DNA from 3 places in the Virgibacillus natechei genome. Region 3 is predicted to be linked to each of the others. Evidence: riboswitches for the same ligand, from Rfam matches in the RefSeq annotation. Region 3 holds a riboswitch; each other region holds the start of a gene.
The links. Region 3 has a riboswitch for S-adenosylmethionine ahead of OLD84_RS14780 (carboxymuconolactone decarboxylase family protein). Riboswitches for the same ligand answer to the same signal wherever they lie in the genome.
Positions count from the first base shown of each region.

Region 1: another riboswitch for S-adenosylmethionine. It lies ahead of metK (methionine adenosyltransferase); the one in region 3 lies ahead of OLD84_RS14780 (carboxymuconolactone decarboxylase family protein).
Region 2: another riboswitch for S-adenosylmethionine. It lies ahead of OLD84_RS00090 (methionine ABC transporter ATP-binding protein); the one in region 3 lies ahead of OLD84_RS14780 (carboxymuconolactone decarboxylase family protein).

Region 1 covers NZ_CP110224.1:2,374,594-2,377,795, reverse strand. The annotation lists gene pckA (phosphoenolpyruvate carboxykinase (ATP)) at 1-1,114, opposite strand, end outside; SAM riboswitch class I at 1,477-1,594, shown strand; gene metK (methionine adenosyltransferase) at 1,717-2,928, shown strand; gene OLD84_RS12345 (gamma carbonic anhydrase) at 3,141-3,202, opposite strand, start outside.
Region 2 covers NZ_CP110224.1:19,841-23,042, forward strand. The annotation lists gene serS (serine--tRNA ligase) at 1-90, shown strand, start outside; gene OLD84_RS00080 (hypothetical protein) at 577-1,032, opposite strand; gene OLD84_RS00085 (YczI family protein) at 1,161-1,406, opposite strand; SAM riboswitch class I at 1,641-1,745, shown strand; SAM riboswitch class I at 1,826-1,935, shown strand; gene OLD84_RS00090 (methionine ABC transporter ATP-binding protein) at 2,001-3,032, shown strand; gene OLD84_RS00095 (methionine ABC transporter permease) at 3,022-3,202, shown strand, end outside.
Region 3 covers NZ_CP110224.1:2,880,170-2,883,371, forward strand. The annotation lists gene OLD84_RS14775 (LLM class flavin-dependent oxidoreductase) at 1-1,332, opposite strand, end outside; gene OLD84_RS14780 (carboxymuconolactone decarboxylase family protein) at 1,378-2,046, opposite strand; SAM riboswitch class I at 2,244-2,355, opposite strand; gene OLD84_RS14785 (APC family permease) at 2,530-3,202, opposite strand, start outside.

The DNA of each region.
Region 1 (3,202 bases), 510 kb from region 3:
TATATCCACTCAAGAAATGGTACATTGCTTGCTCTTTTGTTAATTTACTAATAGGTGGCAATGTTCCAGATGCATCTGCCGTTAAGAAAATAATCGTATTCGGATGTCCCGCAACACTTGGTGTAATAATGTTATCAATGTTTTCCACAGGATATGCGGCTCTTGTGTTTTCGGTTAATGACGTATCATCATAATCTGGAAGTCGCGATTCTTCATCCAGAATTACATTTTCCAACACGGATCCGAACCGGATGGCATTAAATATTTGTGGTTCTTTTTTCTCGGAAAGGTTGTTACATTTTGCGTAACATCCACCTTCGATATTGAAGACACCACTTGGACTCCAACCATGCTCATCATCACCAATTAAACGCCGGTAGGGATCAGCAGATAAGGTTGTTTTTCCTGTACCTGAAAGGCCAAAGAATAAAGCAACATCTCCCTCTTGGCCAACGTTTGCAGAACAATGCATCGATAAGATATTGTTCCTTGGTAATATATAGTTCATAATAGAGAATATTGATTTTTTAATTTCACCAGCGTATTCTGTACCACCGATTAGAATAACCCGCTCTTTAAAAGAAATAATAATAAATGCTTCTGAATTTGTACCATCAATTGCAGGATCAGCTTTGAAAGTTGGTGCTGAAATTACTGTGAAATCAGCCTCATGTGATGCTAGTTCTTCATCTGTTGGATTAATGAATAACTGACGAGAGAACAAGTTATGCCAAGCATATTCGTTAATAACTTGAATCGGTAATCTAGAATTGGAATCCGCACCAGCAAATCCTTTAAATTGATATAATTCATCTTTTTCCATTAAATAAGCGGTTACTTTCTTGTATAACTTATTAAAAGCCTTTTCATCAATTGCTTTATTAACGGGTCCCCAATCAATAAACTCCTCGCAAGATTCATCTTTCACAATAAATTTATCTTTTGGCGAACGCCCAGTATATGCGCCTGTAGTAGCACGAACTGATCCTGTTGCGGTTAAAACACCTTCATTCTTCGATAGGATTTTCTCAACCAATCTGGGAACAGACAGATTCTTTTGTAAATTGTCATGAGAATATAGCTCGTTTTTAATAAATGATTCTACCGTTTTCATATATGATACCCGCCTTTTGATGAATTTGTTTAAAAAATGGAATATAAAATTATCATATGCTTTAATTTACAAATAGTATAACACATTAGTTAAATTAGTCCATACTATTTAAAAGATTTCTTTTGATGAATTTTCATTAAGCTTTATATCGGAGTTTAACGAGCGGTTAAACTCCGACTTAAAAATGGAGTTAGAGTGAAAAGTTTGGGTAGGGTAACAATACGGATAAGTATGAAATTACATCGAAAACATTTGTACGTCATAAAACCCTCATTGAATGAAGCTTTATTTTATCGTATTTATAGAATGAATCGGTTGACATAATAGGCCTCTTTCGATAAGCTAAATTACGTATGGATACTCTCTTATTCAGAGTTGGTGGAGGGACAGCCCCTATGAAGCCCAGCAACCGTCACACCAGTGAAAAGGTGCTCACCTGATGCAAGGATTATAGTAGTATATTTCCTTGAATAATAAGAGTGAAAGGATATACCACCTTTCCTCATGTTGCAGGAAGGGCTTTTTTTTGCACTTTGAATAATAAAGAAACATAATTAATGAATAGAGTACCGTAACATAATATTGAGGGAGGATTTAGCCGTATGGCTCCAAATCGCCGTTTATTTACATCTGAATCTGTAACAGAAGGGCATCCAGATAAGATGTCTGATCAAATATCAGATGCTATCCTGGATGAAATTTTAAAAAATGATCCGCATGCGCGTGTTGCATGTGAGACAACTGTAACCACAGGGCTTGTGTTAGTTTCTGGAGAAATTACTACAAGTACATATGTGGATATACCTGCGATTGTCCGTCAAACAATAAAGGATATAGGATATACGCGTGCTAAGTTTGGTTTTGATGCCGACACATGTGCTGTATTAACAGCAATCGATGAGCAATCTGCAGATATTGCAGGTGGGGTCGATCATGCACTTGAAGAACGTCAAGGGAAAATAAGTGATGAAGAAATCGCTTCAATTGGTGCAGGTGATCAAGGTCTTATGTTTGGCTATGCATGTGATGAAACCGAAGAATTAATGCCATTGCCAATTTCATTAGCTCATAAACTGGCAAAACGTTTATCAGACATGAGAAAAGAAAAAGTTCTTTCCTATCTACGTCCGGACGGGAAAACACAGGTAACCGTTGAATACGATGAGAATAACAACCCAATTAAAGTGGATACAATTGTTATTTCAACACAGCATCATCAGGATATAACCATTGAGCAAATTGAAAAAGATTTAATAGAACATGTTATACGCCCAGTGGTTCCTGCTAGTCTATTAGACGAAACAACTAACTATTTTATTAATCCAACCGGACGTTTTGTTATTGGGGGACCTCAAGGAGATGCGGGCTTAACAGGCCGTAAAATTATGGTCGACACCTATGGTGGGTATGCGCGTCATGGAGGTGGTGCATTCAGTGGAAAAGATTCAACGAAAGTCGATCGTTCCGCTGCGTATGCAGCCCGGTATGTAGCTAAAAATATTGTTTCAGCTAAATTAGCAAAAACATGTGAGGTGCAACTCGCCTATGCAATAGGTGTTGCGGAGCCTGTGTCAATTGCGGTCAATACATTTGGAACTGGTGTCGTGAGTGAAGAAGACTTCGTTTCAGCGATTCGGGAGATATTTGACTTACGGCCGGCAGGAATTATTCGTATGCTTGATCTGCAAAAGCCAATTTTCAGAAGCACAGCTGCCTATGGTCATTTTGGGAGAACAGATATTATGTTTCCGTGGGAGAAAACGGATAAAGTAGAAGAGTTAAAGGCACTCGTGGAAAAATATAAAACAGTTTAAAAACAAGCCATACAGCAGATGGTTGTATGGCTTGTTTTATAACCTAATGAGTGAAAATGTAAGGGGGAGTGATAACGAAATCACCCCCATCGATTTCAGTTGAAAAAAGTAAAAAATAAGACTTAAAGCCGATAAAGAAATCGGCTTTTTTACCGATTTCTACTAATCCGACCTCTAGTCTCTGACCTCCAGAATACGCACCAGCGCAATTGTTATAGGTTGGTGTGATTTTTATAATACTGCCCTTTTTCAACGTAAGATGTTCGTACCCGTT
Region 2 (3,202 bases), 1.0 Mb from region 3:
ATTTTGGAAAATTACCAGCAAGAAGATGGATCTGTTGTGGTTCCAGAGGTATTGCGTGCTTATATGGGTGGGAAGGATGTTATTAAGTAATTCATCTTTTCGTAAGTATTGGGACTGCGCTTACTCGTCCCACCGAAAACCTTTGTTGCTTTTAAATCGTCGTAGTTGATTTAACACTGCTACATAGTGAAAATCCTTTTGCAAACGTTGGTTGAGAGCAGAGATTCGCTACGGAAAACACATTTCGCTTTCCGCTTAGCATACATTTTGACAACGAATTAACAGTATAAATAGCAAGCAAGCACAGATTATTTCTGTGCTTGCTTAAATGTAAAATTGCTCTTTTTTCCATAATTTCGCCCTTTAATCAAAAATGGTAAACTCATTTATCTCTATCAGATTTCTCTTTTTTGGACAAATAAAACCATAAAAGTAACATAGAAGTAGTCAAAATTAATGGTGTAAAGTTTACTTCTACCTTAACAGCAAACTTCAAATACAATTGAAACATTAAAGTTAAAGATGTGTTTTTCTGTAATCGTTATATTTTTGAATCTTATTTCCACATGCCTCTTATTAAGATTCGGTACTTCTATTTCTTTCATACCATACTTGGAAGATATAAATAATAATAGAAAGGGATATAAATATCAGTACTACTGTTACATTTGACATATTCCCGGAATAAATTTCTGCTTTTCTCCAAAGTTCTAATACTAATCCAAACAGACAATTAGCAATTATATTAACAATAAGATAAACCCAAAACTTACGGAAAGTGAAACGGAAAATCCATATTGTGATAACCCAATATGCGCTAAATATTATAGGAACTGGTGTTACCTGATCCCAATTAAAAAGAGATTCTTCATACCTCCACCAGTTGTATTCCCAAGCAATTGAATAAAGAATAGTATTTATAACAGTTACAAAAAGTGCAACGGATATATATCTTCTTATAATCGTCTGACCTAGAAAGAACAAAGAAACTAACGGAATAATGAATATTAACCAAGCAAATACATTAATCATTGGAACCTCCCCTTTAAGGCTTATAATTATCTTTCCCAAAAGGAAGTTTTTATTCCAGAAAATGGCCCTATTGCGACACATATTTATTCGATTATTGCGCCCTTTTTTGGAATATCTTTTCACTTATATTAGCTAGTATAATTTAATAGGAATCCTTGTATGGAAACATAAAAAACAAATAAGGAAACAATAATACTCATAAAGCCTATTTGCTTCCGTTCGTTTTTGATTTCGGATATACCCATAACCAATAGCAGTGCTCCCATAAAAAGCATCATATATGGTAATACTACTATGGAATTTCCAGTTGTCAGGCCATACCCTGCTAAAACTAAAGTTATGAGTGCAAAGACGATCTTAAGTGTTTTTAACAAAATATCCCCCCTAAACAACTAAGTGCCAACCATAAACTTCCATCTTTCTTCAAGAATGGCGCCCGTTTGTTGCATACTGATTTTATTTTAACATAGTTATTATTGTGTTTTTGAGGAATTCATTAAATATTACTATAAATAGTTGATGTTTTGACATATATAATCTTTTAGAAAACAATTGACAAAATAATATAACGGTAGTAAAGTAAGTTATACAAATTAAATAATTATTACTTCTTATTTAGAGAGGTGGAGGGAATTGGCCCTTTGATACCTCGGCAGCGGACTATTTTATAGTACTGTGCTAAATCCAACAAGTATTTACTTGGAAAATAAGAAGAGTGTGCATATACATAATGTGAATCTCTTCTTATATTTCATAAGAAGAGATTTTTAAATTCAAAATTAAATATAAAAACTTCTTATCAAGAGAGATGGAGGGATTGGCCCTATGAATTCTCGGCAACGAACTTTTCCTAGGAAAAGTAACGTGCTAAATCCAACAAGCGGTGAGCTTGAAAGATAAGTTGAGGATGTACGATAATACCTCTTCTTATTTGATAAGAAGGGGTATTTTTAATAGGAGGAAAAGAGATGCTTACATTTGAAGATGTTACAAAAGTTTATGATGGTAAGACGCAAGAGGTGAGAGCATTAGATCAAGTCAATTTACATATTGAAAAAGGCGAAATATATGGTGTGATCGGTTTTAGTGGTGCAGGTAAAAGTTCATTAATCCGTTGTGCAAACTTACTGGAGAGACCAACTTCTGGAAAAATCACCGTGAATAATCAAAACTTACTAGACCTATCAGCAAAGGAATTAAGGGAAGCAAAACAGAATATTGGGATGATCTTCCAACACTTTAATTTATTGAATTCGAAAACAATATTTACAAATGTAGCAATGCCATTATTACTCCAGAAAAAACCGAAGGAAGAAGTTAACAAAAGAGTTAATGAGCTACTTGATTTTGTGGGATTAAGTGATAAGGCAACTAACTATCCAGATCAATTATCTGGCGGACAGAAGCAGCGAGTAGGAATTGCGCGAGCATTGGCTACGCAACCGGAAGTTTTATTATGTGATGAAGCGACATCAGCACTCGACCCAGAAACGACCAAGTCGATATTAAATCTTTTAAAGCGTGTCAATCAGGAGTACAATATAACGATTTTAATTATAACGCACGAAATGGGAGTTATTCGGGAGATTTGCGATAAGGTGGCGGTGTTGGATAGCGGAAAAGTGGTGGAAGCTGGGTCTGTATTTGATGTATTCTCCCAACCTCAAACAAAGATTGCACATAATTTTGTAAGTTCGGTTATGCATGATGAAATACCAGATTCAGTATATGAGCTTATCAATACGCAAGATGTAGACCATCAAATTTATCGAATCGTATTTGTTGGTGAGTCAACAGGCGCTCCATTACTTTCGCAAATTGCAAAGAACTTTAATGTCGAAGTTAATGTTCTCTTTGGCAATGTTACCGAATTACAAGGGACGCCATTTGGAAATTTGATTGTAAAATTTGAAGGCGAAGAGAAAGAAATAAATCGAGTTATTATGCATATCCACCAACAAGAAGTAACGATAAAGGAGGTGTTAGCAGATGTTAGTTAATTGGGATCAAATTTTAGAAGCATTATGGGAAACGATCGCAATGGTAGGCTTCTCTCTAATATTTGCGATTATAATAGGGTTACCTTTAGGAATTTTACTTGTTGTTACACGACCAGGTCATCTATGGGAGAACAAAGTCACTTTCACGATTTTGAGTGGTGTCGTAAATA
Region 3 (3,202 bases):
CGGCAGATGGACATTTCCTTTTCCAAACATATTTTCTCTTAAGGTCTTTCCTTCATATTCCTGTCGGTAGATACCCCGCTTCTGCAATTCAGGCACTACATGGTCAACAAACTCACGATAGGTACCTGGTGAATAGGCTTGGGCAATCGTAAACCCATCCACATCCCCTTCTTTCGACCACTCCTCCATACGATCCGCAATTTGTTCCGGCGTTCCGACAAATTTTACGGTACCATTTCCTAGCCCATGATTTTTGACGGCTTCTCGTAGGGTCCATTTTTTATTCGGGTCTTTTGTATATAGATCCAAATTTCCCTGAACCGCCTCTGTGTCCATATCCTCAATGAATTGATCTGGATCATATTTGGAAAAATCAATCCCCGTATGACCCGATAGAAGTGATGCTGTACCTTCAAAGCTGACATGATTGGTCAAATCTTCATATTTCATATAAGCGTCTTCTTCCGTGGATCCAATAATCGGCAGAATCAACTGGGAAACGAGTACATCCTCAGGTTTCCTTCCCTGTTCCTGCGTTCGTTTTCGTATGTCTGCAACATATGCTTTCAACGCTTCTAGTGAATGATTTTTTGTGAAAACTGCTTCGGCATGTTTGGCCGCGAAATCTCTTCCTTTTGGCGAAGCTCCTGCCTGGAATAATACCGGCGTACGCTGTGGTGACGGCTCTACCAGATGCGGGCCTGGCACATTGAAAAACTCGCCTTCATGGTCGATCAAATGTACTTTATCCGGATCTGCAAAGGTATCCTTTTCTTTATCAGAAACAACGGCATCGTTTTCCCAGCTATGCTCCCATAATTTATAGACAACATTCAGAAATTCATCCGCACGGTCGTAGCGGAGCTCCTTAGGAAGACGGCTCGTAAGCCCCAGATTGACTGCTTCGCTTTCCAGATAGGATGTCACTACATTCCATGCGACCCTCCCCCCAGTTAAATGGTCAAGCGTCGACAACTGACGTGCCAGTGCGTAAGGCTGTGCATATGTAGCGGAAATCGTAGGCGCAAAGCCCAGATTTTCCGTGACGGCTGCCATTGCGGAAATAGGAATTAATGGATCATGTGCTGGAAGCTGGACGGCATGCCGGGCAGCCGCATCATGACTTCCTCCGTATACGCTATAGGTCCCGAGTACATCCGCTATAAAGAGCGCATCAAATTTACCACGTTCTAAGATCTTGGCTGTTTCTGTCCAGTAAGCTAAACGGTTGTGATTTGCACCTTGATCCTTTTCATGCTTCCACAATCCCATGGAATGCGGGGAAGGTGAATTTTGAATAAATCCATTCAAATGAATTTGTTTTGTCATCATGCAAAACTCCTTTTTACTCGTTTTTGTTTCAGGCTAGTAGAAACGTTATTTCTCATCGTAAGCATTTAGTGCGTTGACGCTATGTGCAAAGGCAGATCCGGCTTTTAACGCAACTGCCACAAAAATGGCTTCAGAGATTTCTTCCAGACTCGCGCCTGTTTTCTTCGCGTTTTTCGTATGCAGGTCGATGCAATAGGCACAACCTGTCGCATGAGCGGACGCTACTGCTATCAGTTCGTTTTCCTTTTCCGTCAACTTCCCGGCTTTGATTGCCTTTTGGTCAAAATTCGCAAACGCCTTGAATGTTTCCCCGTTCAATTCGCCAAATTCCTTCAGGCGGTTAAAGTAGGAAGCTTTATATAATTCATCATCGCCTTGTCCATCAAACGCATTCAATGCATTAACGCCATGAGCAGCTGCTGAACCTGCTTTCAATGCCGTTGCAACGAAAATAGCTTCGCTCACTTCTTCTTTATCAGCTTCATTTTTCTTCGCATTCCCAACATGCAGATCGATGCAATACGGGCATCCGGTAATGTGCGCGACTGCTATTGCAATCAATTCCTTCAATTTGACGGATAATTCCCCGTCCGCCAATGCCTTGTCATTAAAGGCGAAAAAGGTCTCAAACGCCTCCGGTGCATACTCCTTCAATTCCGTAACCCGACCAAAATAAGATTTCTTATATAAGCTTTCTGTGTTTGTTATACCCAATGTTTTCTCCTCCTGAAATTTAATAGTTTTTTTAAATGGTAGATCCGTACTGTTCTTGAGCACACCTCCTACAATTAATATGAATTTTCTTATGCGTTTACTTGGTTTAAGGGATAGATGTACGAAGAATTCATCTTGTACTTATTTTAAAGCCAAAAAACCTCTCCCGATGAGGAAGAGGTTAAATTTCTACACAATTCTCATCTTTCAAGCGAATGCTTGCTGGAATTAGCACCTAGTTACTTATGTTGAACATAACGGTTGCTGCGGGATCACAGGACCAGTTCCTCCCCCGACTCTTGATAAGGAAATATCATATTTAATTTTTAAGATTTCTATACATCATATCGGACACTGAAAAAACTGTCAAGAAAGAATTATGTGTTTTTTACGATTAATGGGCATAATAAGAAAAATAATTCAAACGACCTAATTGTCAAATTATATACGAATTTAGGCACTCTTTTGCTACGAAAACTGCTGTTATTTGTGTTTCACTACACGATCAATCTCACTCCTCATATTCTGATCAGCATTTTCTTTGCCATACTTAGAAATAGAGAAGTTATAGAGGATGATACCTAAGATGACCCATGCAATTATAATAACCCACTCATAAGGCCAAAGAAGTGCTGACGGCATTCCAGGCATATAAAGTAACGTTACGCCACCCGCCATGAATACGGCAAGCCAGCCAATGACCGTACCACCTCGGACTCGGAAGGGACGTTTCATGTCTGGATCTTTTTTACGTAAAATAATAAAGGATATTGCGACCATTAACCATGCTACTACCAGTCCAATTCCACCCGCATCAACCAACCATACAAGCGCTGGGCGTCCGAATAAAGGAGCAATCGTAGTCAAAGCAGCGATCAATAGAATTGCTTTATATGGTGTATTATATTTCGGATGCAACTCTCCCAACGATTTAGGAAGCATACCCGCTCTAGCAAGTGCATAAATCGCACGGCTACCCCCAACATAGAAACCAATCCAGCTTGTCAATATCCCGCCAATACCACCTAATACAAGAATGTTTCCCATCAACTGACTGTTGCCAAAAGCGGTTACCATTGCATCGGCTGTCACGAGTTCAGAATTATGAAGTGCAGCAGGTTCCATCACACGTGAAACACCAAATATGACTGCTATA